DNA from 2 places in the Bacillus sp. JJ864 genome. Region 2 is predicted to be linked to the other one. Evidence: predicted binding sites of a transcription regulator. Region 2 holds the regulator's gene; the other holds the start of a gene.
What was found. The regulator NrdR, encoded in region 2, represses ribonucleotide reductase genes. The targets are predictions, from matches to a motif close to AACACNATATATNGTGTT.

Region 1: the regulator NrdR is predicted to act here: its motif matches at 13,445-13,462, upstream of V7024_RS10945 (anaerobic ribonucleoside triphosphate reductase).

The regions. Positions count from the first base shown of each region.
Region 1 is NZ_JBALLY010000060.1:1,828-17,806, forward strand. It holds gene V7024_RS10845 (DUF1048 domain-containing protein) at 1-3, shown strand, start outside; gene V7024_RS10850 (ABC transporter ATP-binding protein) at 175-936, shown strand; gene V7024_RS10855 (ABC transporter permease) at 937-1,686, shown strand; gene V7024_RS10860 (hypothetical protein) at 2,443-2,733, shown strand; gene V7024_RS10865 (hypothetical protein) at 3,235-3,795, shown strand; gene V7024_RS10870 (SH3 domain-containing protein) at 3,932-4,285, shown strand; gene V7024_RS10875 (histidine phosphatase family protein) at 4,349-4,876, shown strand; gene V7024_RS10880 (HAD family hydrolase) at 4,907-5,578, shown strand; gene V7024_RS10885 (GNAT family N-acetyltransferase) at 5,650-6,147, shown strand; gene V7024_RS10890 (GNAT family N-acetyltransferase) at 6,179-6,775, shown strand; gene V7024_RS10895 (hypothetical protein) at 6,830-7,309, opposite strand; gene V7024_RS10900 (peroxiredoxin family protein) at 7,678-8,253, shown strand; gene V7024_RS10905 (3'-5' exonuclease) at 8,747-9,637, shown strand; gene V7024_RS10910 (FbpB family small basic protein) at 9,746-9,889, shown strand; gene V7024_RS10915 (acid-soluble spore protein N) at 9,932-10,066, shown strand; gene tlp (small acid-soluble spore protein Tlp) at 10,171-10,398, shown strand; gene V7024_RS10925 (LysM peptidoglycan-binding domain-containing protein) at 10,416-11,705, opposite strand; gene V7024_RS10930 (acyl-CoA thioesterase) at 11,816-12,235, shown strand; gene V7024_RS10935 (HesB/YadR/YfhF family protein) at 12,260-12,550, opposite strand; gene plsY (glycerol-3-phosphate 1-O-acyltransferase PlsY) at 12,659-13,252, opposite strand; gene V7024_RS10945 (anaerobic ribonucleoside triphosphate reductase) at 13,517-15,373, shown strand; gene nrdG (anaerobic ribonucleoside-triphosphate reductase activating protein) at 15,370-15,822, shown strand; gene V7024_RS10955 (response regulator transcription factor) at 15,838-15,979, shown strand, end outside.
Region 2 is NZ_JBALLY010000012.1:90,599-106,577, forward strand. It holds gene V7024_RS02655 (dUTP diphosphatase) at 1-265, opposite strand, end outside; gene adhP (alcohol dehydrogenase AdhP) at 507-1,523, opposite strand; gene rplT (50S ribosomal protein L20) at 1,765-2,124, opposite strand; gene rpmI (50S ribosomal protein L35) at 2,165-2,362, opposite strand; gene infC (translation initiation factor IF-3) at 2,384-2,887, opposite strand; ribosomal protein L20 leader region at 2,950-3,068, opposite strand; gene thrS (threonine--tRNA ligase) at 3,269-5,200, opposite strand; T-box leader at 5,251-5,477, opposite strand; gene ytxC (putative sporulation protein YtxC) at 5,510-6,391, opposite strand; gene V7024_RS02690 (DUF4177 domain-containing protein) at 6,541-6,738, shown strand; gene dnaI (primosomal protein DnaI) at 6,838-7,776, opposite strand; gene V7024_RS02700 (replication initiation and membrane attachment family protein) at 7,806-9,194, opposite strand; gene nrdR (transcriptional regulator NrdR) at 9,275-9,736, opposite strand; gene speD (adenosylmethionine decarboxylase) at 9,935-10,318, opposite strand; gene V7024_RS02715 (glyceraldehyde-3-phosphate dehydrogenase) at 10,690-11,718, opposite strand; gene coaE (dephospho-CoA kinase) at 11,828-12,430, opposite strand; gene ytaF (sporulation membrane protein YtaF) at 12,479-13,111, opposite strand; gene mutM (DNA-formamidopyrimidine glycosylase) at 13,319-14,149, opposite strand; gene polA (DNA polymerase I) at 14,162-15,979, opposite strand, start outside.

The sequences.
Region 1 (15,979 bases), on a different contig from region 2:
TAAATACAATAGATAATACTGACTGATTAGCTGGTTACAAATGTGAATTGCCGCCATCGCTATTCAGTTATATTTTCAACTCAGTACTAAGTAATACAGATTATCTGTATTACTTAATAGAAAGGTGTAGGCAATCTAGCTTCGTAAAGCACTTTTTATAAGGAGGAAAAAAGTATGAGCGATGTAGCGATTTCTGTAAAAGGGTTAAAAAAATCTTTTAAAGATAAGGAAGTCTTAAAGGGGGTGGATTTTAAGGTGCAGCGTGGCGAAATTTTCGCACTGCTGGGCTCAAATGGGGCGGGCAAGACGACGACGGTCAACATCCTCTCGACGCTGATGAAGCCCGATGGCGGCGAAGTAGGTATTTGCGGCTTTGACGTCCAGCGTCAACCGGATCATGTTCGCCAAAGCATCAGCCTGACAGGGCAGTTCGCAGCTTTAGACGGCATGCTCACCGGGCGGGAAAACTTGATGATGATCGCCAAGTTGCGGGGAGTTTCCAATCCCGCTCAAGTCGCCGACAATCTGCTTGCAAGATTCAGCCTGACCGATGCGGCCAACCGCCGGGCGGACCAGTATTCCGGCGGGATGAAGCGCCGACTTGATATCGCCATGAGCCTGATCGGGACGCCAGCAGTCATTTTTCTCGATGAACCGACGACAGGGCTTGACCCCGAAGCGCGGATTGAAGTCTGGGATACCGTCAAGGAGCTTGCCGGTGGCGGCACGACCATCTTACTGACGACCCAGTACCTGGAGGAAGCCGAACAACTGGCGGACCGTATCGCCATCCTGCATGGCGGAAAAATCATCACGACCGGTACTCTTACCGAACTCAAAGAGATGTTCCCGCCAGCGAAAGTGGAGTACATCGAGAAGCAGCCGACATTGGAGGAAATTTTCCTCGCGATCATTGGCAAAAAGGAGGAGATGTAAATGAAAAGTAAAACAGGGGTATTACTAGGACGTTTAATGCGCAACATCATGCGCAGCCCGGATACGATTATCACGGTGGCGATTACGCCGATTATGATGCTGCTGCTGTTTGTCTACGTATTTGGCGGCGCCATAAAGACAGGCACGGACAACTACGTCAATTATTTATTGCCGGGAATCTTACTGATGGCTATCGCATCAGGCGTCGCTTACACTTCACTGCGGCTGTTTACGGATGTAAAGAGCGGTCTGATGGCGCGTTTCATTACCATGCCCATCAAGCGCTCGTCGGTATTGTGGGCTCACGTGTTGACATCGCTTGTTTCCAATGCGCTTACTGTCGTGGTGGTTATCCTCGTCGCCCTCTTGATGGGCTTTCGTTCCAGCGCTGATATCCTGGATTGGCTCGCGGTAGCTGGGATACTCGGGCTGTTTACGCTGGCGCTGACATGGCTGGCTGTCATTCCCGGATTGACAGCTAAGTCTATGGAAGGGGCGACAGCCTACTCGTATCCGCTGATTTTCCTGCCGTTTATCAGTTCGGCCTTTGTCCCCACCGAAACCATGCCTAAAATTGTCCGTGCGTTCGCAGAGAACCAGCCCGTGACTTCAATAGTGAATACGATTCGTGCTCTCTTGTATGAAGGGTCTGTTGGCAACGGTATCTGGATCGCGCTTGCCTGGTGCGTCGGCATCATGGTCATTGCTTACTTCTTCGCCAGTAAAGTATTTAAACGTCAGTTGGGATAAGTACACCATCGGTTCGGTGTCTCGTGGCAACTAAATCTTCCAAAATAAAATATATGTTTAGAAAAATATAGAAAAATTTTCCTTACTTTAATTATTTGTCATGTTCTCAGGGTAACTATTGTCGATATAACACCTTCATATAAATGGTGGATAGGTTTATTATTAATAGTCATTACATGAATAAGAAGAAAAGAGATGGTTCTGCCATCTCTTTATCTATTTTTTACAAACTAGAATATTAGATTATTATTTTACTGATACCCACTCAACGTTTCTAATGTTGCATAAAATTCTTTCATATTTTGCTACAAATATCGTGCGATTATCGCAATTTAATTTGCAACACTTATTGATAGCCTATTTTATGTTTAGCACAATAAAATTAAGGTTTTTACTTCCAACAAATGTCTTAACGAGGGAAATGTGATATTTCGTTGGCGGTACCCCATGCCTATCAACCTAACAGAACAGGTTGTCCCAAAAATGATAAAAATGAACTTCGTTGCTATAAAAAACAAAAAATTTTCGTTTAGGGGGGACTTCAAAATCTTAGCTTGATGGCGATACTCCTTAATTAAAGAAAGTTATATCGTTTGTAAGAAAGTCGTACCGTTTATAAAAAAGATGAACTGAAACAACTTATCTAAGTGGCGAAGGGATTTCATTTCATCTTTTTTATTGAACTAATGGAGAAGGATAGTTGTAGAATATTGATATAAAATATATCTTAAAGAAAATGGTACAGGAGGTGCTAAAATGGCTAGGTTAAAATTATTAAAAAGTATAGGGCATAACACTGTTCATAGCTATTTAAGCTTAATGATTTATAGAGATAACGGATATGTTATTGAGCATTTATATAATATTGCTAAAGAAAAAAATATAGATAGTATTGTTATAGATATTTTAGGAAGAAGTATTAAACCTAAAGCTTTTGAAATTCCAGTAATAAAGGAGTCTTTAGATGCTTTAGGAAAAGACTTCGAACGTCTTTTAAAAGGTGAAAATATCCCCTTAGACAATATTTTTTTGCAACAGCAAGCATAGTTTATAATTTAGAAAACCCACACATTGGTGATTCTGGTGATAAACTAGAAAAACATGGTTGTTTTGTTGAAATTATAGATAAAAATGGAAAATCACATAAAATTATCGTTAAAGAATGGTGGCGATAGTCCCAGACTTCTTTAACAAATGGGTGCTTAAGTGACATATGAATCATAGAAATGATCGAACTTTTTTTAGAAATTTTATAACCATTCACAAGAAAAGACTTCATTTTGCGCAATCTATATTTCAAAATGAAGTTTTTCTTATACAGACAAATAAGGTTTAATGGCAATTTTTTAATTAAACTTTATTTCAAAGCTATAATATACATATTATTTTTAAGAAAGTTCTTGTAAGTAACGTTTGATTGTTGCAAATGAGTAAGTGTCTTTTTTTTTAATGCGCAGGAAAATGAAGGGACGGTGTGAAAAAGTGCTATAAGGAACGGGATTCATAAAAAAGAAACGATTGCTTTTTTAAATCAAAGGAGGGAATCGTATGTATATTTTGATCGGGAGTGGACTTTTAATTGTAGTTCTTGTCATTTTATTAGCAGAAAAAATTGCTCCAAACTCAGTGATGATGGTAAGTTTTCAAGGAATACAATTGAAAAAGTTTCTTTTAGGATTTACAGCTATTGGCGTTCTTTGTACTGCTTACGGTATATATCATAAAGTGACATATAAACTTCCTTATATGGATATTACGGTAAGTAATGAGAAATATACTGTCTTTGGAAACATTGGGGGATTAGGTTATTATTCCGATGAATTGATTAAAAAAGGAAAAGAAACGCACATGTATATAACACTTTGGGAAGAGATTCGCCAAACGGATGCTCGAATGGTTATCGCTTATCCATCTGGAAAAGTGGAAGTTTGGGAGCCGCAACTGTCTTTGCTTACGGATACAATGAAACAAGACGGGAATAAGAAGTTTAAAATTAAAGAAATTTATGAACTGTCTTCTTACACGTTTAAAGAACCCGGAAATGTAAAAGTAACTTTAAAAAATGGAGCGGATACGATTGGTAGTATGTCAGTGAAAGTGCAAGAATAAATTTTGAAGAATGGTGTGTATATTTTGCTTTTTAGGTAAAAGGATTCGATATACTTTTTGTCGAATTTACAGGAAATAGGTGGCGTAAATGTATGGTATTGCTAATTAAGTGTAAATAAGAAAGAAGGGATTCGCATTGAAGTATGTAGTTATACAAAAACATAGGACGAATTATCCGAATCCTATTAGCTTAGTTCAGGGACAGTCATTTATTATTGGGGATAAATATAATGGACCAGAAAAATGGGATAATTGGTACTTTTGTACAACAGTAGATAAAAACAGTTCAGGTTGGGTTCCAGCGCAACTTATACAATGGAAAGGAACAGAAGGTATTGCGAAGGGAAATTATACTGCAAAAGAGTTGAATGTTGATGAAGGTGAACACCTGGTCGGGTTAAAAGAACTTAACGGATGGATTTGGTGTCAAAGAGTTCTTACTATTGAAGAAGGATGGGTACCAAAAGAAAATGTAAAGCTTACTATATAAATAGAAAGAAGAGCCATTAATCAGAGAAAATAAAAATTCGCAAGTAACGGGGAGGCTGGAGCAATGATTTATGTAGTTAGACACGGACAAACAGATTTGAACAGAGAAGGAAGACTGCAAGGAAGAGCGGGTTTATCTTTAAATGAACATGGGGTAGAGCAAGCGAAACGTTTAAGAGATAAATTGAAAAATATAAAATTTGACTACGTATTTTCCTCTCCGCAAGAACGAGCGATTCAAACAGCTGAGATAGCGACAGGTATAAAAGCCATAACTGATGAAAGACTTGATGTTTTTGACTTAGGAGAAACTGATGGATTAAAAAAAGGTGAAGTGAAGATGGTTGGAGCTGTTCCTGATTCTAGTGTTTATAACGGCGCTGAAGAACCTAATAGTTACGTGAAAATAGTTTTTAGTTTTATGAATGAACTTGAAAGTAAATATGGCAAAAAAGAGTTAAACATTTTATTATCCGGACATAGATGTACAACAGGTTGCATTGCTGCTTATTTTGAAGGGATACCGGAAGACAGTAATATTTTAAGGATTTCATCAAATAATGGAGAATATAAAGTATACAACTTCAAATAATCGCAAAATTTCGAAATAAGGAGAAGATATATGATTAAAGCCGTCATTTTCGATTTAGATGGAACTCTATTAGACAGAGATCAATCCCTTAAACTTTTTATTAAAGACCAATATAAAAGATACATCAATGAATTTAAGCATATACCTGAAGAACAATATGTAACTAGGTTCATTGAATTAGATAATAAGGGATATGTTTGGAAAGACAAAGTATACGAGCAATTGCTCAGAGAATATGCTATTTCCAGTTTAACTCAGGAGCAATTGTTAGAGGATTACATAAAGAATTTTCAGCATCACTGTATGCCATTCCCTCATATGGAGAACGTTTTACAGGAGCTCAAAAAAAGAGGGTTCTTATTAGGGATGATTACAAATGGATTTACTGAATTTCAATTACTGAATATTCGCTCTCTTGAGATTGAGAAGTATATGGATACCATATTAGTGTCCGAGCAAGAGGGGATAAAAAAACCACAAGCTGAAATCTTCCTAAGAGCTTTAGAAAGATTAGGTGTCAACCCCGAAGAAAGTATTTACATAGGAGATCATCCAGAGAATGATGTAATTGGGGCAAGGAATGTAGGCCTACATGCAATGTGGAAAAAGGATATATTTTGGGGACGGCCTTTTGCAGATGAGCATGTTATTGAGGATTTACAAGAGTTGTTGTCCAAAGTTAATACATTCCAAAAAGTTTAATAAAGCAAAGGATACAGAGAAAAAAATAACGCTAAATTAAACATAGTCGTATAGGGGGAATTGAATTGTTCATGCGAGAGGCAACGGAAAGTGATGCAGCGGAAATTTTATGTATTCGAAAGAGCATTATTTCTCAAAATGATTTTTTTATTCCTACAAGCGAAGAGTTTCATGTTGATATTGAAACGCAGAGAGAGAAAACCATTACAAACAGTAAGCAAGGCGGCGTAACATTTGTTGCAGAAGACGGTGGACGTATTGTTGGTTTTTTAGTGTTTACAAGAAATTCTATGAAACGCTTAAATCATACTGGCTTATTTGGAATGGGAATTTTAGAAGACTATCGTAATCAAGGTGTAGGAACAAAATTGCTTTCGCAATTAATAGACTGGGCAAAAACACAAGAAGGTATAGAAAAAATTTGTTTAGGTGTTTTCTCAACAAACGAAAGAGCAATAAAAGTATATGAAAAAATCGGTTTCAAAGAAGAAGGCAGAGAAAAACGACACATTAAATTTGAGGATGGACGATATGCGGATAATGTTCTGATGGCATTGTATTTGCAATAATAAATGAACATTGGAATAAAGGAGGACTTTCATGACATTCCCAATTCTAGAAACAAAACGTCTACGCTTAATCGAAATAAACCAAACCTATAGCCAAAATATATATGACATTTTTTCACTTGAAGAGGTAACGCGTTACTATGGCATGAATCCTTTTAAAGAGGTCGAGCAAGCTGTTCGGATGGTCGATTCTTTTGCAAAAAATTTTCAAGAAAAACGTGCGATTCGTTGGGGGATCGTTGTGAAGGAAACAGATGATTTTGTTGGTACAGTAGGATTTAATAATTTACAACTTTGGAGTAAACGAGCTGAAATAGGTTACGATATTCATCCTGTCTTTTGGAGAAAAGGATATGCATCTGAGGCAGTAAAAGTAGTGTTAGCATATGGATTCCAAGAGATAGATTTATTTCGTGTTGGAGCGATTACTTATCCTGAAAATAAGGCATCTTCTTATTTGTTATTAAAATTAGGGTTTCAGAAAGAAGGATTATTAAGAGGTTATATTTATCAAGGAAACCAATCAAATGATGCTTTAGTTTATTCCATTTTGAAAACAGATTGGGAGAAAAAACGATTTAAAACAAATCCTTCTTTGAGAATGCAAAATGACAAGAAAATAAAATAGAATGATTTTGATTCAAACTAGCTCTTTATATCATGAAATCTTAAATGGTAATTTTTATTTGTATTTCTTTTCTATCCAATTAATGAAAAGGTACTGCATACTCAATTCAATTACCATTAAAAACAGATGAAATGAGTAACGATATTCTAGAAAAAGATATAATGCACTAAATGGGACACTTAAGAAAATACTGCCGTATTTATTTTTAGTAAAGAAGTAAATAGCCGCTCCGCAAATCATACCGATTAATAATGATTCCATGGCTATAAATAGAATGGAGTCTCTGGAGTAGAAGTCTAGTATGTAAGTGAATTGTCCTGGGAAGTTTGTATAAAAAATCCAAAGTAAGATAATCCATATATTTAAAGCAATGATGAAATCTTTTCCGAAATGTATTGTTATAAATGCTTGCCAATTACGATGCCGTATAACTCTTATACTTCTTATTAAGAGGAAGATAAGAGCAAAGAACCCAGCCCAAGTAATTATTACTTGTGTAATCTCTGAAATGGTAATCACCCCTTTAACTTTCATTATTTTTCTTTTGGGTTGATTATTGTATCGAAGAATTGGAATAGAAATGCGTATACGAAAAGTGGAATCGTAATATATAAGCTTGTTGTATGTGGTTTTAAAATAATTTTCCCGATTAATGGACAAAGAGTTAGTAAGAAACCAATATGCTGCAATATTTTTCGTTTTTTATCTCTAACACATCCTTTTTGAGGAATCTTACACTATTATTATACAATTCACCAACAGGAATCTCCTGCATTTTCAAGAGAATATGCTTTTCTTTCTATAGAGAATATTTCCATCTTTCTCCGTATAAGCTAAAATAAAGTAAAACTTTCTTTTTTGAGAATCTAGGGGACAAAGATAAAATGTAAGGAATGATGGATATGTGGAGAAAATTAGTAATTGTTGTTGTGTTATTAGGTTTAGCTGGTTATGCAATTTATGAGCAGTTTGGGAAAGAGAAAGTAGAAGTAGCAGATAATCAAGAGCAAAATACAAAGGATGAAAAAGAAGTAATTGCGCAAAATGGCATTGAAATTGGAAAAGTGGCACCTGATTTTGAATTGTCCAAGCTTGATGGTACTAAGGTAAAGCTTTCTGATTTAAAGGGTAAGAAAGTTATTGTGAACTTTTGGGCAACGTGGTGTGGTCCATGTCAAAGAGAAATGCCAGATATGCAGGAATTTTACAGTAAGTATCAAAAGGATGTAGAAATATTAGCGGTAAATTATACAGCGTCAGAGGGAACTGATGGAAAAGAGAAGGTCCGGAAATTTGCAGAGGAGAAAGGTGTTACCTTTCCGATTCTTCTTGATACAGATATAAAGGTAACAACTACTTATAAAGTCCTTACGATTCCAACGTCATATTTTGTTGATACAAAAGGTGTGATCCAAGATAAATTTATTGGACCGATGACGGTGCAGGAAATGGAGAAAAGAGTTGCGGATTTAAAATAAAAGATGAGAGTAGGAATGGCATGTGTACCATTCCTATTTTCTATTTAAAAGCTATATATAAGTTAAAAAAACCACTTTTTTAGGGAGAACGAGAGCATCTGGCCGCGCTTAGAAGCGATTAGGACCTTTTTCTACCACATGCAAGGTTTAAAACAGAAGGAGAAAGCAAGTGCAGGTCAAGTAGTATTCTGCTAGCAGCGATTTATATATTGGAAAATGAAAAAGGATATGGTTCATTACCATAACATGGGGTTGATTTTTTGAAAATGAATTATTTTTAATACACGGAACGGAGAGTGGCGACTCCTGCGGGAATAGCGAGGGAAGTGAGACCCCGCAGGCTTGCCGAGGAGGCTCGCTCTCGCCCGCGGAAAGCGTCCACTCGGAGTGGAGTGTATGTCACCCCGGCTTTTGGTGATGAACCAAGGATATATAATTGAGTTTCTTATATTATATTAAGTTATAATAGAAATAAAAAGCTGAGGAGAAGGTTATGGGAAATTTTACAGGAGATTATGTTGTAATTGATTTTGAAACAACGGGGTTCAATCCTTTTCAAGATAGCATTATTCAAATGGCTGCAATTCGATATCGAAATCATATTTGTACGGATCAATTTGTTTCGTATGTGAACCCAGAGAAAATGATTCCAAGTCGTATTACAATGTTGACAGGGATTCGGAATTTTGATGTTGCAGATGCGCCGACAATTGATATTGTATTACCAGAGTTTGTTTCATTTCTTGGAGAAGATACAATTATTGCTCATAATGCTTCTTTTGATATGCGGTTTTTAAAGAGTAATATGGAACGATTAAGACTTGGTACACTGAAAAATACCGTGATTGATACACTTAGTTTAGCAAAACGATATATAAAACATGTACCGAATCATAAATTAGAAACCCTAAAGCGATTGTTACAAATTAAAGTTGCCTCTCATAATGCATTAGATGATTGTTTCACTTGTGCAGCTGTATATCAAAAGTGTGTAGAGCTAAAGGGTGGAAAAGTAAAAAAAGTGATTTCTGAAGGTGTAACAAAGGAAGAAGAAAGAGCATATGAGATTGTAAAAGAAATATTGGAAAAGCATAATAAAGATATAACAGTGATTCGTCATGCCTGTGTCGGGAATTATTTGGATATTAAAGCAATGAGCTCGTTTGCAAGAATTAAGCTAAAGGGAAGAAAAAGATACGTATTAACAAATAAAGAACAAGATGAAATAGTAGCATTGTATCCGAACGTTTTATGTGAAGTTGCTACGAAAAGTGAATGGGGCCTTACAAGAATCATGATTGATCAGCCTGAAGATTTAATTTCTTTTGAAGCTGTGATTCTTGAGGCGTATGAGAAAGGAATGCAAACATTGCAGCGTTCCTAAAGTGAAGTTAGTTGCATTGTAAGTACGAAAAATAAAATTTTCTCATAAATCTGATTAGAGTGTTTTTTTACTGTTCATACTAGTAACACGAAAGTGAGGGTGAACAGTATGAGAAGAACTCGGCGAAAATCGTTTGAAGAGCTTGTGAAAGAAAATAAACAACAACTACTCAATGATCGTGATGCGATTGAACGGATTGAAGAAAAATTAGAGAAGCGCTACGAAATACGTATTTTTAAGCAGGCTGAATAATTCTTACAACTAGAATGATACTAGTTGTAAGGAGGCGATATTATGGGTAATCCAAAGAAAAATCCAAAAGATTTTGCACCAAATCAGCTTGGGACGCAATCAAGAGCAGCAGGCGGTAATAAAGGGAAACAAATGCAAGATAAATCAGGGAAACAACCAATTGTTGATAACGGTTAGAAAGAGGGAGAATGAAATCATTCTCCTTCTTTTTTGCATACATAATTAAAGGATTTTTTTACAAACTAATGTTGTATGTATTTTCAATAAAGGAGGAAGACATGATGCCAGAACAAACCAAACCAAATCCAGATGATCGCAGTGATAACGTTGAGAAATTGCAAGAGGCGGTATATAACACAATTGAAAATATGAACGAAGCAAGGGAAGCAGCGGAGTTTTCAAATGAGAAAGATCGCGTGGCAATTGAAGCGAAAAATGAGCGCCGTATGGAAAGTATCGAAGGAATGCGAAAAGAGATTAAAGAGGAAGCTGCATATCGCAATCAGTAAGAGAAGGCTGACAATTGTCAGCCTTTTTTTGTAATGGAAAAGTTTTCTGAAAGGAGTCGCCAATTTTGCGGGAAAGGTAAACCAATTTTCCAATAACTGATACCGCGAATTCCTTGTTCTTTTATTAAATTAAACTTACTTTGAACAGATCTAGCATCTTCAAACCATACTTCATGTTTTACTCCATTTGCATCGTAATAATTGAAGTGAGGAGCTTGAGAAGTGAAGTCATATTGAATTGGGACATTGTATTTTCGGGCAAGTGAAACGGCAGCAATAGAACTAACTGCTTTTGCAGGAGGATTTCCTTGTTTAAACGGAACAATCCAATCAAATCCGTATAAGTTTTGCCCCATCATAATTTTCCGCGGCGGCATTTGTGATTTTGCATATTGAATGACTTGTTTTACAGGACCAATTGGAGATACTGCAAGAGGCGGTCCACCTTGCCATCCCCAGTCGTATGTCATAATGACAACGAAATCAACAATTTCACCTTGTGCCTTATAATCATGAGCTGCAGCTGGACCTTTTTGAGTTGAACTTGTTTTTGGGACGACAGTTGTACTGAGTGTATATCCTTTTGGTAGACGTGTTTTTACTTTGCGTAAAAATTGATTATATGCTTCGCGGTCTGCCAGTGCAAAGTTCTCAAAATCGAAGTGGATATCACGCATTCCGTATTTTTGAGCGGTTTGTAAAATGTTTGTAATAAACGTATTTTGAATGGTTTCGTTGCGTAAAATAATGCTTGCTAATTCAGAGCTAAAACTTCCATTTTCAAGATTTGTAATAACGAGCATTGGAATCGTCTGCCCTTGTTTTGCAATTGCGACGATTTCAGATGTTTGTGTGGGTTCTTTCAGTGTTCCATCACGTTTTGCTTCAAAGCTAAAGTAAGCCAAATAGGTTAAATATGAATTGATTGCTTTGGTGGAAGCAAGTAAGCTTTCTTTAATTGGAATTGTGGATGGTTGTAAATAGGCAATGGATTCAATAATTTTTTTTGTTCCTTTTGGTACATAGAGTTGCTGTCCGACTTGGAGATTGGATTTTAATGATAAATGATTCACTTTTGCTAAGCTGGCAAGAGGTACGTTGTAGGTTAAGGCAATTTTATATAAGCTATCACCTGGTTGTACATAGTAGGTATTTCCTTGTGTATTCACAATTAATGCTTGCCCGACGACGAGTGTTTCAGCTGGGTTTAACCCATTATCCTTCACAATTGTTTCTGCTGTTGTTCCATACTGCTTAGCTAATTTATACACGTTATCGCCACTTCGTACAGTTATAATTTGTAGCATATGCTCACTCCTTTAAGGAAAAAAGATCCGCCACTTCTATTTTATTTTCAGATTCTCTGTATTATGATTAAAGGTGTAGAAAGAAACGCAAGCGAGAAGGAGTTAAAATGATGTTTATAGCAGAACAGGAGATTGACATCCGTTATGCAGAGACAGATCAAATGGGTGTCGTGTACCACGCAAATTATTTAGTATGGTTAGAACTTGGCCGTACGAAATTAATTCAAGATTTAGGGTTTTCGTATGTTGAAATGGAGAATGATGGGGTTGTATCTCCTGTACTTGATTTGCAAATTACATACCGAAAAGCAATGCGTTACGGAGAAAAAGCTATTGTGAAAACATGGGTGGAGTCTGTGAGTCCACTACGTGTTGTATATGGCTATGAAATTTATAATGGAAACGGTGAACGTTGTATTACAGCATTTACAACGAATATTTGTGCTAAAAAAGAAGGTTTTCGTCCAGTGTCATTTAAAAAATTGTACCCAGATTGGTATGAGACGTACGAGAAGATTAAAAAGCAATAAAAAACGTGGCATAGGCCACGTTTTTTATTTTACATAATGAAATTGCGGGAACTCATCGTCAGCGTTAAATGTAACAGATAAGTCATGACCATCAAAGAACCATTCATCATCGCCTTCAATAAAGAAAGTAATGCCATCTTCTTGAAATTGTACAACAGGAGTAGCCGGATCATCTTTACGAATTCCTAAAGAAAGACCTTTTTGAACGGTGCTACATCCACCGTATTGCACGAAAAAGCGAAGAGCATCGCCTGTTTGTAAACCAAGCTCGTTTTTATACCAATTTAGTGCTTCTTTTGATACTGAAATGTTCATCTAGTATTCCTCCAACATAATCGCTTTTTCTTTTAGTATAAAAAATAACGCAAAAAGACGCCATTTATATGCTTTGCGTTTTCTTTTTGCGTTATGTGGGTCACAATCTTATTTTTGTTTTTTTGTTAAATTTGCTTTTGGTTCTGTTTTATTTATAATTCGTCCAATATTTGCACGGTGTCTATAAATAACCATACCAGCCAATAAGCACATGGCAATAATGAAGATTTTATCCCCGTTTATAATTGCTGCGATAACAGAGGCGACAGCTGTTATCATAGAAGAAAGTGAAACGTATCTCGTTGTAAATAATAGGGTGAAAAAGATTGCAGCCAATACTACAAAGGAAAGTGGTGCGTAGCATAATAGTACACCAGCAGAAGTAGCAACTGCTTTTCCTCCGCGGAACTTTGCGAAGATTGGGTATACATGTCCTAGTACCGCAGCTAATCCAAACCATAGGGGATGGATATTTAACCCGAACATGATCGGTAGTGCTGTAGCCAATGTCCCTTTTAAAATATCAGCAATTGTAACAATAAAACCCGCTTTTTTCCCTAGTGTACGAAATGTATTCGTTCCTCCTAAATTTCCGCTACCGTGTTCGCGAATATCGATTCCATAACCAATCTTTCCAACAACAAGTGCAGATGGAATCGAGCCAAGCAAATAGGCAACGATAAATAAAAGATATGTAAGCATAAGTTCAGTCTCCTTTATACAAATGTGTTGATAAAGGGTAAAAAGAGTTTTTCCCGTATATTGTACCACACATTTGTAAAGATCACATTTCTTTTTTATTAGGTAAAATTTCAATTCGGAAATATGAGAAAAAAGATTCGATAGATTTTAAAAAAACTTTCACAGGAATGTTACATTTTTCACAGATTCACTCTTACTATATGTTGTATCATTTTGATAGTAAATGAACAAGATGTTGTTGGGGGTTAAGAAATGAATCAAGAAATGAAAAAAAACAGTGAATATGATGAGAATCTAAAGGGGATTTTTGCGAAAATTGTTCATGCAAATGAACAAGATTTAATGCAAGAAAATGCAAACGTTGATGGTCGATCTCCAATGGGAATGATGGGAAAATTTGCTTCTGAAAGTGCAAGGTATTATGCGATAGAACAACTGCTTTCTGAGAAAGTGATACAAGCAATTGATCAAAATATATTATACCCGCATGATTTAGACTTTTATGCAACAGGTACGACAACTTGTTCGCAAATACCGTTAGCGCAGATGCTTCAAAGCGGGTTTCATACAGGTCACGGGCATATGCGACAGCCGCAAGATATTAAAAGTGCATTAGCGCTTTCTTCTATTATTTTTCAAGCAAATCAAAATATGCAGCATGGCGGACAATCATTTGCGCTGTTTGATGTAGATTTGGCGCCATATGTGAGAAAAACGTTTGAACGGAATAAAAAACGTTTAGCAACGTATCCGTTAACAGCTGAGCAAATAGAAGAGTTTGCGTGGAAAGAAACAGAAAATGATACGTATCAAGCATGTGAGGCGTTTATTCATAATTCGAATAGCATGCATAGCAGAGGCGGGGGACAAGTTCCGTTTATTTCAATTAATTACGGAACAGATACATCAAAAGAAGGAAGATTACTAATTAAACAATTATTACGAGCGACTCAAGCTGGATTAGGAAAAGGAGAAACACCAATTTTTCCGATTCAAATCTTCAAGTTAAAAAAGGGAGTAAATTTTGAAGAGAAAGATCCAAATTATGATTTGTTTGAATTAGCAATAGAAACGACAGCGAAACGATTATTCCCTAATTTCTCATTTTTAGATGCACCATTTAATGCGGCGTATTATGATGGGCGCCCTGAAAGTGAAGTGTGTTATATGGGGTGTCGTACGCGTGTAATGTCTAATATTCATGGGGAAGAAACTGCGATTGGAAGAGGGAATTTATCGTTTACCTCTATTAACTTAGTGAAATTAGCATGTATTAGTGGATCAAAAGAAGCGTTTTTTGAAGCTTTAAATTATTATCTTGATCTAGGTATTGATCAATTATTAGAAAGACTCTCCTATCAAGCAACGAAAAAAGCAAGAGATTTTCAATTTTTATATTCCCAAGGAGTATGGCGCGGCGGTGAAAAACTGCAGCCTGAGGATGCTGTCGCTGAAATTTTAAAGCAAGGTACATTAAGTATAGGTTTTATTGGCCTTGCAGAATGTTTAGTTGCTTTAACAGGAAAACATCATGGAGAAGACGTAGAATCTTGGAAGCTTGGATATGAAATTATCGAATATATGAGAAAGAAAATGGATCAAGCAACAGAGGAACATCAATTGAATTTCTCTTTAATTGCAACTCCGGCAGAAGGATTATCTGGAAAGTTTATCAAACAAGATCGAGCTGAATTTGGAACAATTACAGGTGTAACAGATCATAACTTTTATACAAATTCATTCCATATCCCTGTTTATTATCCTATTCAAGCTATTGATAAAATTCGTTTAGAAGGACCATTTCACGAGCTTTGTAATGGTGGTCATATTACGTATATTGAGCTTGACGGAGCGGCTGTTCATAATCAAAAAGCATTACGGCAAATTGTGAAGGCAATGGCTCAGTATGGCGTAGGGTATGGATCGATTAATCACCCGGTTGATCGCTGTAAATGTTGTGGTTATCACGGGATTATTGGAAATGAATGTCCAAGCTGTGAGAATAAAAATGAACATGACTTTGAAAGAATTCGCCGCATTACTGGATATCTTGTAGGAGACATGTCGAAGTGGAACAGCGCGAAACGTAGTGAAGAAAAGGAGCGGGTGAAACATTCATGAGAGTAATGAACATTATTCATGATAGTGTAGTAGATGGAGAAGGATTGCGGACAGTCGTATTTTTTGCGGGCTGTCCGCATCGCTGTTTTGGCTGTCATAATCCACAGTCTTGGAATATTTGTAATGGGACTGAGATGACAAAAGAAGAAATAATAAATGAGATTGAAAACAACTCCCTTACTGATGTAACATTTTCAGGTGGAGATCCATTTTTTCAAGCCACTGAAATAAAAGAACTAGCAAAAAACGTGAAAGATTTACAAAAAAATTTGTGGATTTACACAGGTTATACGTTTGAAGAGATACAGAATTCGCAAAATAATGATATGATAGAGTTGTTGCACTATGCTGATGTGCTAGTAGATGGAAGATTTGAGCTAGAGAAGCGAGATCTCACCCTGCCGTTTCGTGGGAGCTCGAATCAACGTATTATTCGATTGAAAGAGTAAAAGGACGGGATAGAATTGAATAAAACAGTTTTACTTGTTGAAGATGAAAGAAGATTACGAGAAATTGTTAGTGACTATTTTCGTAATGAAGGCTTTGAAGTGATTGAAGCAGAAGATGGCAAGCAAGCATTAGAACTGTTTGCGGAGCATACTGTGG
Region 2 (15,979 bases):
AGAAATTTTTATCAATTCCTAAATCGATTCCAATAGATAAAATAAAATGCAGCCCATCTACGTATTCTTCTAGTACAACTTGACGCTCAGATGCTGGCTTGTTACTCCAATATTTAAAGCAGCGTGTTTCATTTGCAAGTTCACCAATTTCCACAAGAAGTGCTAGCATTTTTTCTTTTAATAATTTTTTCGGCTCTAAATTATGTTCTTTCGTAATACGATCATCTAATTCTTTTTGTAGTTTAAATAATTGTAGTAAATCCAAAACGTATTCCTCCTTCAATATCGAATCAACTTACTCGATATTGCTCCATTCTAATGGTAAATATAAACAAATAACCTAGTTATATTCTTACATTATAACAGCGCTAGTTTCGTGTGGAAAGACAAGATTGTCTATGTTAAGTTCCTGTGTTACAGCATATTTCATGCAAATAAACATAAAAAGCCAGAGAACCTCTCCGACTTTTTATGTTTATTCTTCTATATTATTGTATCTTTTATTCTCACTTTGTCATATCTAATACAACACGTCCATTAATCTTTCCTTCTTCCATTTCAGCAAATACATCGTTAATTTCATGAAGGTGACGCGTTTCAATGATTACTTTTACTTTTCCTTCCGCTGCAAATTGCAGTGCTTCTTGTAAATCTTTACGAGTCCCAACAATGGAACCAACAATCTTTACAGCATTTAACACTGTATCAAAAATTGGTACTTCCATCACTTCCGGCGGTAAACCAACTGCAACACATGCTCCGCCTCGGCGCACCGCACGGTAAGCTTGGTCAAATGCAGGCTTCGACACAGCTGTACAAATGGAAGCATGTACACCATTTACTTGTTCATGAATCCATAGCGCTGCATCCTCTTTTAACGGATTTATCACTAAATCTGCCCCTAATTCTTTTGCGAGTTCAAGCTTTTCATCAACTGTATCCACAGCTACAACGTGTAATCCCATTTCTTTTGCATATTGTACTGCTAAGTGTCCAAGTCCGCCAATTCCAAAAATAGCAACCCACTGTCCAGGTTTTGCTTCCGATACTTTTAGCGCTTTATATGTTGTAACACCTGCACAAAAGAGCGGTGCAGCGTCAATAAAACTTAAACTCTCAGGCACTTGCATGACATAATCCGCTGCCGCAACGCAATATTCCGCATAACCGCCATCAACAGAATAACCAGCGTTATGTTGATCTAAGCAAAGTGTTTCTCTTCCTGTTAAACAGTATTCACAATGGCCACATGCTGAATATAGCCATGGAATACCAACACGATCACCAACTTTTAAATGTGTAACACCTTCGCCAACTTCTTCAATCACCCCAACACCTTCATGTCCTGGAATTAATGGCAGCTTCGGCTTTACTGGCCAATCACCGTGCGCTGCATGCAAGTCAGTATGACAAACGCCGCATGCGTGAATATGTACAAGTACTTGATTTGGACCTGCTTTCGGTTTCGGTACATCCTTAACCTCTAATTGTTCTTTAAATTGGTTTACAACAGCCGCTTTCAAATGAATTCCTCCTTCAACCCGCTTTTTGGAAAAGTTTTCATTTCCATATTAAAGCATTTTTATTTACCAAAGAGGAACTTTTTTGGTTATTTTTTGAATTTTTTATGAATATTAGGATTTATTCTTTCATAATAAACATTGAACTACCCCCACCTACCGTTTCACGCTTGAGGTGAGGGTCTTCTCGCCAGATATGATAAAAAAAATCCTTAGGAACAATGTCCTAAGGATTTTTGATCAATTACTTGTTTATAGCAGTTTTAGCAGCTGTTGCTAATTCAGCGAAAGCTTTTTCGTCATGAACAGCTAGGTCAGCAAGCATTTTGCGGTTTACTTCGATACCAGCAAGCTTAAGACCATTCATTAAACGGCTGTAAGAAAGACCGTTCATACGAGCAGCTGCGTTAATACGAGTGATCCATAATTTACGGAAGTCACGTTTCTTTTGACGACGGTCACGGAACGCATACATTAAAGATTTCATTACTTGTTGGTTAGCAACTTTGTATAATGTATGTTTAGAACCGTAGTAACCTTTTGCTAATTTAATAATTTTTTTACGACGTTGACGAGTAACCGTACCACCTTTTACTCTTGGCATATTATTTCCCTCCTAGATATCTATCTGAACAAAATATGAATTACATGTTGTCAAGCATTTGACGAATACGTTTGAAGTCACCAGCGCTTACTACACCAGCTTTACGTAATTTACGTTTAGCTTTTGTAGATTTGTTAGCGAATAAGTGGCTTGTGTAAGCGTGAGAACGCTTTAGTTTACCAGATCCTGTTTTTTTGAAACGCTTTGCAGCGCCGCGGTGAGTTTTCTGTTTAGGCATAGTGATTTCCTCCTCTATTTATTACTTATCATTTTTCGGTGCTAAAACTAAGAACATACTGCGTCCTTCCATTTTTGGCTTAGATTCAATTGTACTAACTTCAGCACAAGCTTCAGAGAAGCGATCTAAAACACGTTGACCGATTTCTTTATGAGTAATAGCACGACCTTTAAAGCGAATAGACGCTTTAACTTTGTCGCCTTTCTCCAAGAATTTAATAGCATTGCGAAGTTTTGTGTTAAAGTCATGTTCATCAATTGTTGGACTTAAACGAACTTCTTTCATACTAATGATTTTTTGATTTTTACGCTGCTCTTTTTCTTTCTTTTGTTGCTCAAAGCGGAATTTTCCGTAGTCCATAATACGGCATACTGGTGGTTTCGCATTTGGAGCAACTAATACTAGATCAAGATTTACGTTCGCAGCCATATCTAATGCTTCTTGACGAGACTTAATTCCAAGTTGATCACCATTTGCACCAACTAAACGTACTTCACGTGCACGAATTTGCTCGTTAATCATCATGTCCTTGCTAATAGTAAGCCACCTCCAAGGTTTTATGGGAATACGTTTTGGGAAGGAAGAACCCAAACAAAAAAGTGCGGGCATACAACACCCACACTTATAATATCTCTAGTAAGAAATACTTACCTGTCAACTGCTTTCGCGTCAATCAGGTGAGAAGCGGGTGCTTCTACTTGTTCCACAAATCCGTATTCTATTATCCTTGATGATTTTACCATAGGACATAATGCATGTCAAGAAGCTCTACTTCTTAAGTAACAACAAAAAATATTGTAACAAACAAAATGAATACATGCAACATTTTTTTATACAAAGCAGTCTTTGGTTCTTATTACCAACTATAAGCGTACAAAAAAGCCGCGGACAAACCGCGACTTTTTCTTATCGTTTTCCTTCAACTTTAATTAAGTCAATGAAAGCATCTAATGAGATTGTTTCTGATTTTTGTTCACCATATTTACGTACGTTTACACCAGTTTCAGCAACTTCATTGTCACCTACTACAAGCATATACGGAATTTTTTGCATTTGTGCCTCGCGGATTTTGTAACCAATTTTCTCATCACGAGTATCCACTTCAACACGAATACCAGCACGTTGCAATTCTTCTTGTACTTTCTTCGCGTAGTCTAAATGTACTTGCGGAGAAACTGGAATTACTTGTACTTGAACCGGCGCTAACCATGTTGGGAATGCACCTTTGTACTCTTCAATTAAGAAGGCAACAAAGCGTTCCATAGTTGATACAACACCGCGGTGAATAACAACTGGGCGATGATGTTTACCATCTTCACCGATGTAAGTTAACTCAAAGCGTTCTGGAAGTAAGAAGTCTAATTGTACAGTTGAAAGTGTTTCGTCTTTTCCAAGCGCAGTACGAACTTGCACGTCAAGTTTTGGACCGTAGAATGCCGCTTCACCTTCTGCTTCATAATACTCAAGACCCATTTCATCCATAGCCTCTTTTAACATGCCTTGTGCTCTTTCCCACATTTCATCGTCATCATAATACTTTTTAGTATCTTCTGGATCACGGTAAGATAAACGGAATGAATAATTTTCTAATCCGAAGTCTTTGTATACTTCTAAAGTTAAGTTTACAACGCGTTTTAACTCTTCTTTAATTTGATCTGGACGAACGAAAATGTGCGCATCATTTAAAGTCATACCGCGTACACGTTGTAATCCAGATAGCGCACCAGACATTTCATAACGGTGCATTGTTCCAAGCTCCGCAATACGGATTGGTAGCTCACGGTAGCTGTGGATATCGTTTTTATACACCATCATATGGTGAGGGCAGTTCATCGGACGAAGTACTAATTCTTCATTATCCATTTCCATTGATGGGAACATGCCATCTCGGTAGTGATTCCAGTGACCAGAAGTTTCATAAAGGTCTCGGCTTCCTAATACTGGAGTATATACGTGGTCATATCCTAAGCTTACTTCTTTATCAACAATGTAACGCTCGATAATACGGCGGATTGTTGCACCTTTTGGTAACCAAAGCGGTAAGCCTTGTCCTACTTTTTGGCTATTTGTAAATAGTTTTAACTCTTTACCTAATTTACGATGATCACGCTCTTTCGCTTCTTCAAGCATACGTAAGTGCTCATCTAATTCTGCTTTTTTCACGAATGCAGTACCATAAATACGTTGTAACATTTTGTTATCGCTATCGCCGCGCCAGTAAGCACCTGCAACGCTTAACAATTTAAATACTTTAATTTTCCCTGTAGACGGAAGGTGAACACCGCGGCAAAGGTCGAAGAATTCGCCCTGTTCATAAATTGAAATAACCGCATCTTCTGGAAGATCGTTAATTAATTCTAATTTTAGTTCATCGCCAATTTCTTCATAACGACGAAGTGCTTCCGCACGCGGTACTTCATGACGAACGATTTCTAAGTTCTCGTTCACAATCTTTTGCATTTCTTTTTCGATTTTCGGGAAATCTTCAACTGTAATCGCTTCTTCCATATCGATATCATAGTAGAAGCCGTTTTCAATTACAGGCCCAATTCCAAGCTTCACATCTTTATATAAACGCTTTAATGCTTGCGCTAATAAGTGAGCTGTTGAGTGGCGTAAAATGTATAGCCCATCTTCAGAATCTAATGTAATGATAGAAATTGCACCATCTTGCTCAATCGGTGTAAGTAAGTCTACCATTTCCTCATTTAATTTCCCTGCAATCGCTTTTTTCTTTAAGCCAGGGCTAATAGAAGCAGCAATATCTTCAGTTGTTGTTCCTTTTGGAAATTCCTTCACAGCTCCGTCTGGAAATGTAATTTTTACTACATCTGCCATCTTAAGTCACTCCTTTTTCATAGTCAAAATAAAAAACACCCATCCCTATAAAAAGGGACGAGTGTTGAATTCGCGGTTCCACCCTTGTTCCAGCTAACACATTGTTAACTGCTCAAGTTCATGATAACGGCACTTGCCGTCAGCAATTACTAGACATTCGTTCACTGCTGAAGTTCAGAGGTGGTAAGTAATAATCTCGTATTAAGAAGCTCACAGCCTAAGGCTTCTCTCTCTGAGAATCGTAGATAACTACTCATGTCCTCATCGTAACATTTCGATGTATTTTCGTGTATGTACGTAATTATATGCTCAAAAATTTAGAAAATCAAGGGCGTTCCCTTTATTTTTAAATTTTTTCACATTCTTTTCAAATTCATGAAGCGCATATAACTGCACTCTCTCTTGAAATACATTTTGAATCGTTACAATCATATTATGATCTTGTTCTTTCGCATACAGATGAATTTTGTTAGGCGCGATCGACAGAAGCGGTGCCATAACATTTGGATCAATGTATACATCTTTTTGAGAGAGTACTTCTTCTTCTATATACTGAACAAGTTTTTCTTGTTTTAAACGTCGCCCCTTTTCATCATAAAAAATACAACTATCATTAAACACGAGATGCAAGCAAGATAAACGTGATTTTCGAATGCTTACTTGTTGGCGAAGTGTTTCTACGAACATTTGATACTCTTGTTCTAACTTATATTCATCGATCGCCATCTCCGCCGTTCGATATAAAAATTCATTGTACTTTCTCAAGCGAAAACGAATATATGCTCCAAACGAAAAAGACATTGTATCATGCATCCAGCCTCGCAAAGAAGAAAGCACCAATTCTTTCCCTCTTTCCTTCGAAGGTGCATCTATTAATCCTTTTCGTTTCCCTTTTAAAATAGAATGAGCCATATGTAAAATTTGGTTTCGTTCTTCCCGCTCTTCATAATAAAATTTATCTTTTAAAATCGCGCTTATCCATTCATCTTGTTTTGTGTTGGTAATATATTGCATAAATACAGGAATAACCACTTTATCAATATATCGCGACTCTTGTATTGGTATATGAACAATTACCATTTGTTCGTACAAGTAAATGCTTATTTCTTCATATATATGATCTGTCCTTTTTTTAAGCTCTTTATATATAACAATAGCATCATTTTTTTCTTCGAAGCAAATTTCAATCACTTTTGTCCCCCCTTTTATAATTCTTGCTATTTCCATATATATTAGGGGGATGTACAAAAAATGATACAAGCTAGCATGAATTTTTCATATTCATAAGCTATTTTTATTGTATAATTTTACTAAAAAGGTTTTAAAAGGAGCGATACAATATGCACGAATACAAATTTGTAAAAATCGAACTAAAATCCGGTCTAATGGCATCTAAACCAAAAGAAGATTATCACACAATTATTACAGAACATGCTAAAGAAGGTTGGCGCTTTGTACAAATTTTCGCTCCTAGTATAGCAGGAACTGGATCAGCTGCATATTTCGAACTTATTTTTGAACGAAAACAAACTGTATAAATCCATTTTACATAACAGCGACACGGCCAGATGCTCTCGTCTCCCTCTAAAAAAGTTAACTTATATACAACAAAAAAGAGCAAGCTCACTGCTTGCTCTTTACGTATGCCTACGGTTTTTTCCGCCAATAGGAATCGGCTTTGCTAAATATTTAATACGCTCCATAATGCGAGCTGCTTTCATTTCTTCTTCTTCTCCGCGCTGTGTATACGTTAAATGATGCTCCAATTGTTTAAAATCAAAGTTAGATGTGAAAAACGTCGGTAAGTTCTCCAGCATACGGAATTGTAAAATCGCTCCAAGTACATCATCGCGCACAAAGCTTGACATCGCTTCCGCGCCAATATCATCTAACATGAGTACCGGAACACGTTTTACCGCATCAATTTTTTCGCTAATTGTATTATTCTGCAATGAGCTTTTAATTTCACGTAAAAATTCTGGCAAGTAGACAATCATAGAACTAATTTTGCGTAGTGCTAGTTCATTGGCAATCGCCCCTAAAAGATATGTTTTCCCTACTCCAAATGACCCGTAGAAATATAACGCCTGCACTTTTTTTCCTAACTCATATTCACTTAAAAATTCATTTGCAGCACGAATCGCTTGAATACGCGGCTCTAAATCGGATGGATCTAAGTTTTCCATAGAAGCTTGCAAAATATCACTTGGCATATACACACTTTGAATCAGTTTCTCATGCTTTTTCCGTTCATCATAAGCCACTTTTCTTACGCAGCGATCGTATTGAATATCAATCATCTTCCCTTGAATAATAAGCTTCGGTTCGTACCCTTGAATCATGTTTTTACATGATTCTAAGTTCGGGCAATCTTTACATCCAACGCTTTGCCCAATGTACTCATATAGCTTCACAAGACTGCGCTCAACCATCGACATTGTTACTTCGCCTTGATGTTCTTCTATAAATGCTTTCACACGCGGATGCGCCATTACCTCTTCTTTTAATACTTCATATCTATTCTTAAAATTTTCATTTTTCATTAACTTCGCAAATGTATTTTGAATTGGTTCCATTTCTTCACCTCAAAAGGAGCTCGCCTCTGTTAGTTTCGCTTATATTTTTTCAGCTCTTCCTCTAACTTTTTACGCTCTTCTTCTAATTTTCCCTGCTCTTCACCGTGATGTGATGGCTCGCTATCTTCTGTTTGTTCCTTTAACCAGTCTGGTACAAGTTCTTTACGAACCGTTTTCTTCGTTGTCTTTCCTTTTTTCTTTGTTTCTGCCCATTCTTGATATTGACGATTTTCCTCTTTCGCAAGCCCCATCGCTTCCGTTACGGTTGTAATTTTTTTACGGGCCCAGTGTCCGGCAATTTTCTCTACATACGATTTCGCCAACTTCATATCAGAACGAAGCATTACATAATAAATAAGTACATTTACAACACCTGGCGTTAACTTCTGTTTCAACATAACATCTTCAATAATTTGCAAATCAGCCTTCGTCGGCTCAGCCCCGCCCGAAATTTCTTTTAATAACTCTCTTGGAGAAATTTCCTCTAGCTGTTTAATGAGCATCTCTTCTTGTGTTGTCGGTTCTTTCTCCTTCATCGTCCGCGCATGCAATGGCTGCGTCCGCTCACTAAACTTAGGAAGTGCCTGTCCATTCTCAAATTGGTACCAATCACGCGCACCTTTTCGCAATCGTTCCATATCAATTGTATTATGCTCCGTAACAGCACCAAGAACAATATTTTGCATGGATAACGGATCAATGCCGTATACATAAGCTAATATAATCACACATTCACGCATTTGATCCGTAATCGCTTTGCGCGGCACAAGCGCTGACAATCCTTCTACAAATAATGAAAAATCAAAGAAATCATTCCAAATTTGAGGTACATTCCCCTCTGCTCTGCTCGGCATCACAGTTGCGTTCGGTATAAGCAGTTCTTCCTTTGCATGCTCAACTTGTCCTGGATTAAAAGAACCAAACACATCATTAAAGGATCGTGTTGCATTTTCATATGAAGCAAAGTCAAATTCTTCTTCTAAGAAATACTGCTTCACTTGATTATATTTCGCCTTGCTTAAGCGGTTATATAAAAAAATACTTAATACAATATCATCAAAAAATTGTTTTGGCATAAGCGGTGGCTGTAACTCATAAATAAACATGCGAATATCTTTTTCCTTTTTCACATACACATTTAAAAGTCCTATCGCCTCTAGTTTTAGACGTTCTTCATAAATATCCGGGAGCTGCATTTGCATTGTTACCATAATAGAATGATGTGTATTTTCTTTTCCAAATAAACGGTCCTGCTCTAACTCTCCCCATAATGTCATATATAGGCTAAAAGCTTTACTGCCAACTAGCGGCTGATATAACATTGTCAGCACTTTACGATCATAGTTGCTGAGCAGCCCTCTTGCACTTACTTTATAACGGTCAATTGGCAACAGTTCCATCCATAACTGTCTTTCCATCCTTGCAAATCCTTTCTGTCATCCATTCTTATTATCATTATGAGTGAAAAAAGAGCTAATAGCTTACGCTTCTAGCTCTTTTATTTTCGTTCTTTTTGAAGAATATCTTTCAACTCTTCAATAAATACGTTCAAATCTTTAAATTGTCGGTAAACAGATGCAAAACGCACATATGCAACATCATCAATATCACGAAGCGCTTCCATGACCATTTCACCAATCATATCGCTTTTTACTTCTGACATTCCTAAGTTACGCAATTCCCGTTCTACATGTTGCGTGATTTCTTCTAATTGTTTTAACGTTACAGGCCGCTTTTCACACGCTTTAATTAAACCACGCAAAATTTTCTCTTTGTTAAATTCTTCTCGCGTCCCTTCTTTCTTTACAACAATAAGTGGCGGCTCTTCGACACGTTCAAATGTTGTAAAGCGATTGAAACAGCTTTCGCACTCTCTTCTTCTGCGAATTGATCGTCCTTCGTCAACCGGACGCGAATCCAATACTCTCGTACCATTGTGAAAACAGGATGGACAACGCAATCCATTCACTCCTTTACAATTTAATTTTATCTTAACAAAACTAAAACATTATAAACAAGAATTTTCTCTTCTATATTATAAACACTTAATCAAATATACTTATGTATCAACAAATTTCTTCTTATAAAATAGATATAGAAATACTAAAAAGAGGTGCATTATACACCTCTTTACATTTTAAATCAATTATCTTCTTTTTTAAAGAGCTTTTGTCTCTCTTTGCTTAATTTCGAAGCTACCTGTACCACGAGGAAGTTCAATGCTCTCTCTCGTTTTTGCTCCTAAACCTTCAGCGATGTACTCTGCAGCAACATTTGGATCAATGCGGTCACCACAAGTATATACATCAATACTTGCATAACCATGCTCCGGAAAGCTGTGAATTGTTAAGTGAGATTCAGAAATAATTACAACTCCACTTACACCTTGTGGTGCAAATTTATGAAAAGCAACCTCACGTACTTCAGCGCCTGCTCGAAGTGCTGCATCCACAAATAATTTTTCAATATAAGGCATATCATTAAGCTTGTCGAAATCGCAATCCCAAAGTTCCGCGATTACGTGACGACCCATAGTATCCATAGTATCCATTCTACAGTTCCCCCTTGTTAATTTAATTTAACTGTTCGAATTGAAAACTAATTTGCAATTTGGCTTGCTCCACTACCACGGGGGAAAGTTAGTCCAGAGAGGTCCTAACCCTTTAAGTAGTGACTACCACCTCAGCTCTTAAGTTTACGAATGTTAGTATACTTTGTTTATTTTCATTTTGCAACAACAGTTTTTTATTTTTTTTGATGACACTTTTCCTTTTATTTTTCTTTAAAAAGAGAAAAGATTCAAAATCGCAGTAATCATAGCTGTTCTAGGTGATTTACACAGAAAAAATATGTAATATTTTTCTATTATAAAAAGAAAAAAGGACAGGCTAACGCCTGCCCTTTTCTCATCTATTAAATATGTTGTACGTTTTCTTGTTTCACAAATTGATCTACAACAAGCTTTACAAGGTCTACAACACGACGAGAATAGCCCCATTCGTTATCGTACCAAGCAAGTACTTTTACTTTTCGATTGCCCATTACCATTGTAGATAAACCATCGATAATTGCAGAATGCGTATTTGTATTAAAATCGATAGAAACAAGCGGCTCATCGCTAAATGCGACAATTCCTTTTAATGCACCATTCGCAACATTCATAAATGCTTCATTAATCTCTTCTACTGTTACGTCGCGTTTTACATCTACAACTAAGTCAACAAGAGATACATTTGGCGTCGGAACGCGAAGTGCCATACCATGAAGTTTTCCATTTAAATGCGGAAGAACTTTTGCTAACGCTTTCGCAGCACCTGTCGTTGTTGGAATGATAGACTGCCCGCAAGCGCGTGCTCTACGTAAGTCTTTATGTGGATTATCAATATTTTTTTGGTCATTTGTATATGCATGAACTGTTGTCATTAAACCGTTTTCAATTCCAAACTGCTCATCTAACACCTTTACAACAGGTGCTAAACAGTTTGTTGTACAAGATGCATTTGAAATAACGGTATGTTTTGTAATATCAAGTTGTTCGTCGTTTACACCAACAACAATTGTTACATCTTCATTTTTTCCTGGTGCAGTTAAAATAACGTTTTTCGCACCAGCTTCTACGTGAAGACTTGCTTTTTCTTTAGAATTAAATTTACCTGTCGCTTCTATTACAATATCTACTTCCATTTCTTTCCAAGGCAATTCTTTTGGATCGCGGTTGTTTAAAAGGCGAATCATTTTACCATCTACTAATAAATGATCTTCAAACGCTTCTACTGTACCATCAAATTTACCGTGAACTGTATCATATTTAATTAAATGTGCTAACGTTTCAGATGGGTAGCTCGCATTAATCGCTACAATTTCGAATGCGCTTTCTTTTACTGCCTGACGAAACACCATTCTCCCAATACGTCCAAAACCATTAATTGCCACACGAATCATAATATGTTATCCCCCTTGATTGCGTTATACTATTTATCTCTAATCCCAATAATAGTATAACACAAAAAGAGGATATGTCACTAAACAATTTCATCATTTTCAAGTTTTTTTATTTAATAATGTTCCATTCCATTAAAATGCTACTTAATTGTGCTTTCGTCTCTTCTATTGTGCCATTATTATTAATCACTTTATCTGCTAATGCTATTTTCTCTTGCAATGGCATTTGCGAAGCAATTCGTGCTTTTGCCTCTTCTTCTGTAAAATTATTGCGTTCCTTTAACCTGGTCATTTGCGTTTCATTGTCCACATAAACGAGTAAAATTCGATCGACAAGACTTGTTAATTTACTCTCAAATAAGAGTGGAATATCGAGCACAACCGCTTGCGCATTTTCTCTTATGTATCTATCCTTTTGTGCATTCATTTCCTTTCGTACAGCTGGATGCACAATACCATTTAACAGCAACCGTTTTTCTTCATTGTGGAATACAATGCTGCCAAGATTTGGGCGATTTAACTCTCCATTTTCCTCAAGCACTTCTTTTCCAAATGCTTTTACAATTTCGTTATACGCTTCCTTACCAGGCTCTACAACTTCCCTTGCAATAATATCTGCATCAATGACTGGAATGTGAAAACCTTGAAACATTTTTGATACCGTACTTTTCCCACTAGCAATGCCGCCTGTTAATCCAATTACAACTGTCATCATAATCCCCCTTATAATAAAAGACGTGAAACAATCGTTTCACGTCTTTTACATTTTCCAAATTCCAATAATAATAAGTAATACACCTGGTAAAAACGTGAATTTTTGTAGCCATCGCATATTTGATAATACGGTCCCTACTTTCATTCCGCTGAACAAAAATAGCGAGCTCATTACCGCAACTAATCCTGCCATCATGAACGGGGAATATCCAAGTAAAGAGGCACCAATCCCAGCTCCAAATGAATCTAATGAAAGTGCCATACCAAGGAGAAGTGCTTCTATTCCCGAAATGATCCCAGACTTATCAAAATCAGCAACAGTTGGTTTTCGTAAAATTTGAATGACAAGACCGAGAGACGCAATTTCTAAGTTCCATACTTTTTCTTCTTGCATTGCATCCTCTTTTTTATCACTTTGAAAAAATTGATACAACACCCACGCACCGATTACTACAAGAACGAATCCTCCAATTCTTTTCGCCAGCACCGGTGAAAAAATTTGAGCAATCATATGTCCGATTCCCATTGAGAATATCATCACAACAGCTGAACAAATCCCAATTACAATAATTGATTTCAATGGAATACGAACATTCCGGAGCCCGTACGTCAGTCCTACACTACAGCTATCTAAACTTAACGTAAAAGCTAATAAAATAAGAGAGAAATAATGATACATCGATAAGCTCCTTCCCTATATATAGCTTTGCTTATATATATGACAAAAGCCTATCCGATGTTATTATGAAAAATAAAATGAAACTTCCATCAGTGTTTTTTTCATCCCCCACTGATGGAAAGCCCTCACCAATCGGGCTTTTACGGGCAGTTAGCAGAATAAAATGATATTGCTGTCAGTAAATCTTTTTACCAATGTTTCGTTTGTTTAACTTTTCGGCTGACAAGCCGGACAATAATGTGTACCACGCCCGCCAACAACTGTTTTTTCAAGCAAAGTGCCGCATGTTATACATGGCTCACCTTTTCTTCCGTATACATAAAGACGCTCTTGAAATGAACCAATCTTTCCTTGTGAATTTACATACGTACGAATCGTACTTCCACCGCGTTCTACCGCTTCCGATAACGTTGCAACGATTTCTTTATACAACGTTTCAAATTCTTCATTTGTTAAAGAAGACGCTTCTCGCTCTGGGTGAATACGTGAACGAAATAACACTTCATCTACATATATATTACCAAGGCCCACTAAAATACGTTGATCCAGTAAGGCAACCTTTACTTTCCGAGCAGTTTTTTGCAATTTTCCTTGTAAATACGCAGATGTTAACTCAGTTGAAAAAGGCTCCGGCCCTAAATCCGCAAGCGGCATAACTGTAAACTCTGTACCTTTTTTAAACAGATGCATCGTGCCGAATTTCCGTACATCTTTGTAACGAAGTTCTGTACCGTCTGTAAAACGAAAACGGACGTGTGTATGCTTATCAACTGGATCATCACTTTCGCTTTGCATATACTTCCCTTCCATTCGCAAATGGGACACAATGACGTAACGGGTTACATATATAAGAAGAAACTTGCCGCGGCGTCTGACCTCTTCAATCGTTTCGCCGCGCAGCATCTCTTTAAAAAGTTCGGCGTCATCTGGTTCTTTCACCAAATTGGGATATGTTACAATCACTTCTTCGATTGTCTTTCCTTTGACGAGCCCTTCTAGCGTTCGCCTTACATTTTCTACTTCTGGTAATTCTGGCATACTATCACTTCCTTACTTTGCGTCATACCACGTTGGACCGTATGAATAATCAACCTTTAATGGAACGGAAAGCTCAATCGCATGCTCCATCACTTCAGGTACAAGCTTCTCTAACTTCTCTACCTCTTCTTGCGGCACTTCAAAAATAAGTTCATCGTGCACTTGTAAAAGCAAACGTGCTTGCAATCCTTCTTCTTCTAATCGATCCGCCATAATAATCATTGCTTTTTTGATAATATCAGCAGCACTTCCTTGAATAGGCGTGTTCATTGCAGTCCGCTCTGCAAAGCCGCGCACATTAAAATTACGACTCGTAATTTCTGGAATGTAACGACGGCGATTTAGCAATGTAGATACATAGCCTTTTTGTTTCGCCTCTTGCACAATATCACTCATATATTCTTTGACTCCTGGAAAACTATCTAAATACTTTTGAATGAAATCTGCTGCTGCTTTTCGCGTAATACCTAGGTTTTGTGATAAACCGTAGTCACTAATTCCATATACAATCCCGAAGTTTACCGCTTTCGCTTGACGTCTCATATTAGAGGTTACATCATCCTTTTCAACACCAAACACATCCATAGCTGTTTTTGTGTGAATATCCATATCATGTTGGAACGCTTCAATTAAACCATGATCTTTAGAAATATGGGCTAATACACGTAATTCGATTTGAGAATAGTCTGCCGCAAACATGATCCAATCTTTTTCTGACGGAATAAACGCTTGACGTATTTTTCTACCTTCCTCTAAACGAATCGGAATGTTTTGTAAGTTAGGTTCCGTTGAGCTTAAACGCCCTGTTTGTGTTAACACTTGGTTAAAGCGCGTATGAATTTTAGACGAATCTGTATACACGACTTTTAATAATCCTTCGATGTACGTAGAATTTAATTTCCCTAACTGACGATAATGCAAGATTTTCGCAATAATTTCATGATGCTCCATTAATTTTTCTAAAACATCAGCCGATGTAGAATAACCTGTTTTTGTCTTCTTAATAACCGGTAAGTTTAAAGTTTCAAATAAGATGACACCAAGCTGCTTCGGCGAGTTAATATTGAATTCTGTTCCTGCAAGCTCATAAATTTCTTTTTCCATTTTCTTTAGCTGCGTAGCCAATTCATCACCCATAGCGCGGAGACGATTCGTATCAACTACAACGCCCTTACATTCCATATCTGCTAATACGCGGCAAAGCGGCATTTCCAGCTCAGTAAATAATTCGTACTGCTCATTATTTTTTAACTCTTCAACAAACGATTGCTGTACATCATATAACACATGTACTTTTCGTGCTACGTGTTCCGCGACAACTTCCTGCTCTGGTACAGCACGTTTTGCACCTTTTCCGTACACTTCCTCATCTGATTGCACAGCATGCATATCTTTCATTTTCGCAACAGCACGGAAATCTTTATCTGTCTCTGCTGGGTCAAGTAAATATGCTGCAATTAATAAATCAAAATCAATTCCCTTTATTTCATAGCCTTTCCACTTTAACGAAACAATTGCACGCTTTGCGTCAAATGTATTCTTCTTCATTTCTGGATTCGCTAACCAGTCCGTAAAAGCTTGTGATGAAAGAGCAATATCAGCCGGAACAAAGTAACATCCATTTTCGTTTTGAATACCAAACCCTTGAATATCCGCTTCGTGATAATTATCTTCTTGCACTTCTACAATGATTGCGCTATCCTGCTGCAACATTTCCTCGGTTACTTCTTCTACAATTTCAAATGAAATATCATCTAGCTCAGCTGCAGGTGTTTCTACAACTGGTGCACCTAATTTCGTTAAGAGAGAATGGAATCCTAAATTCTCGAA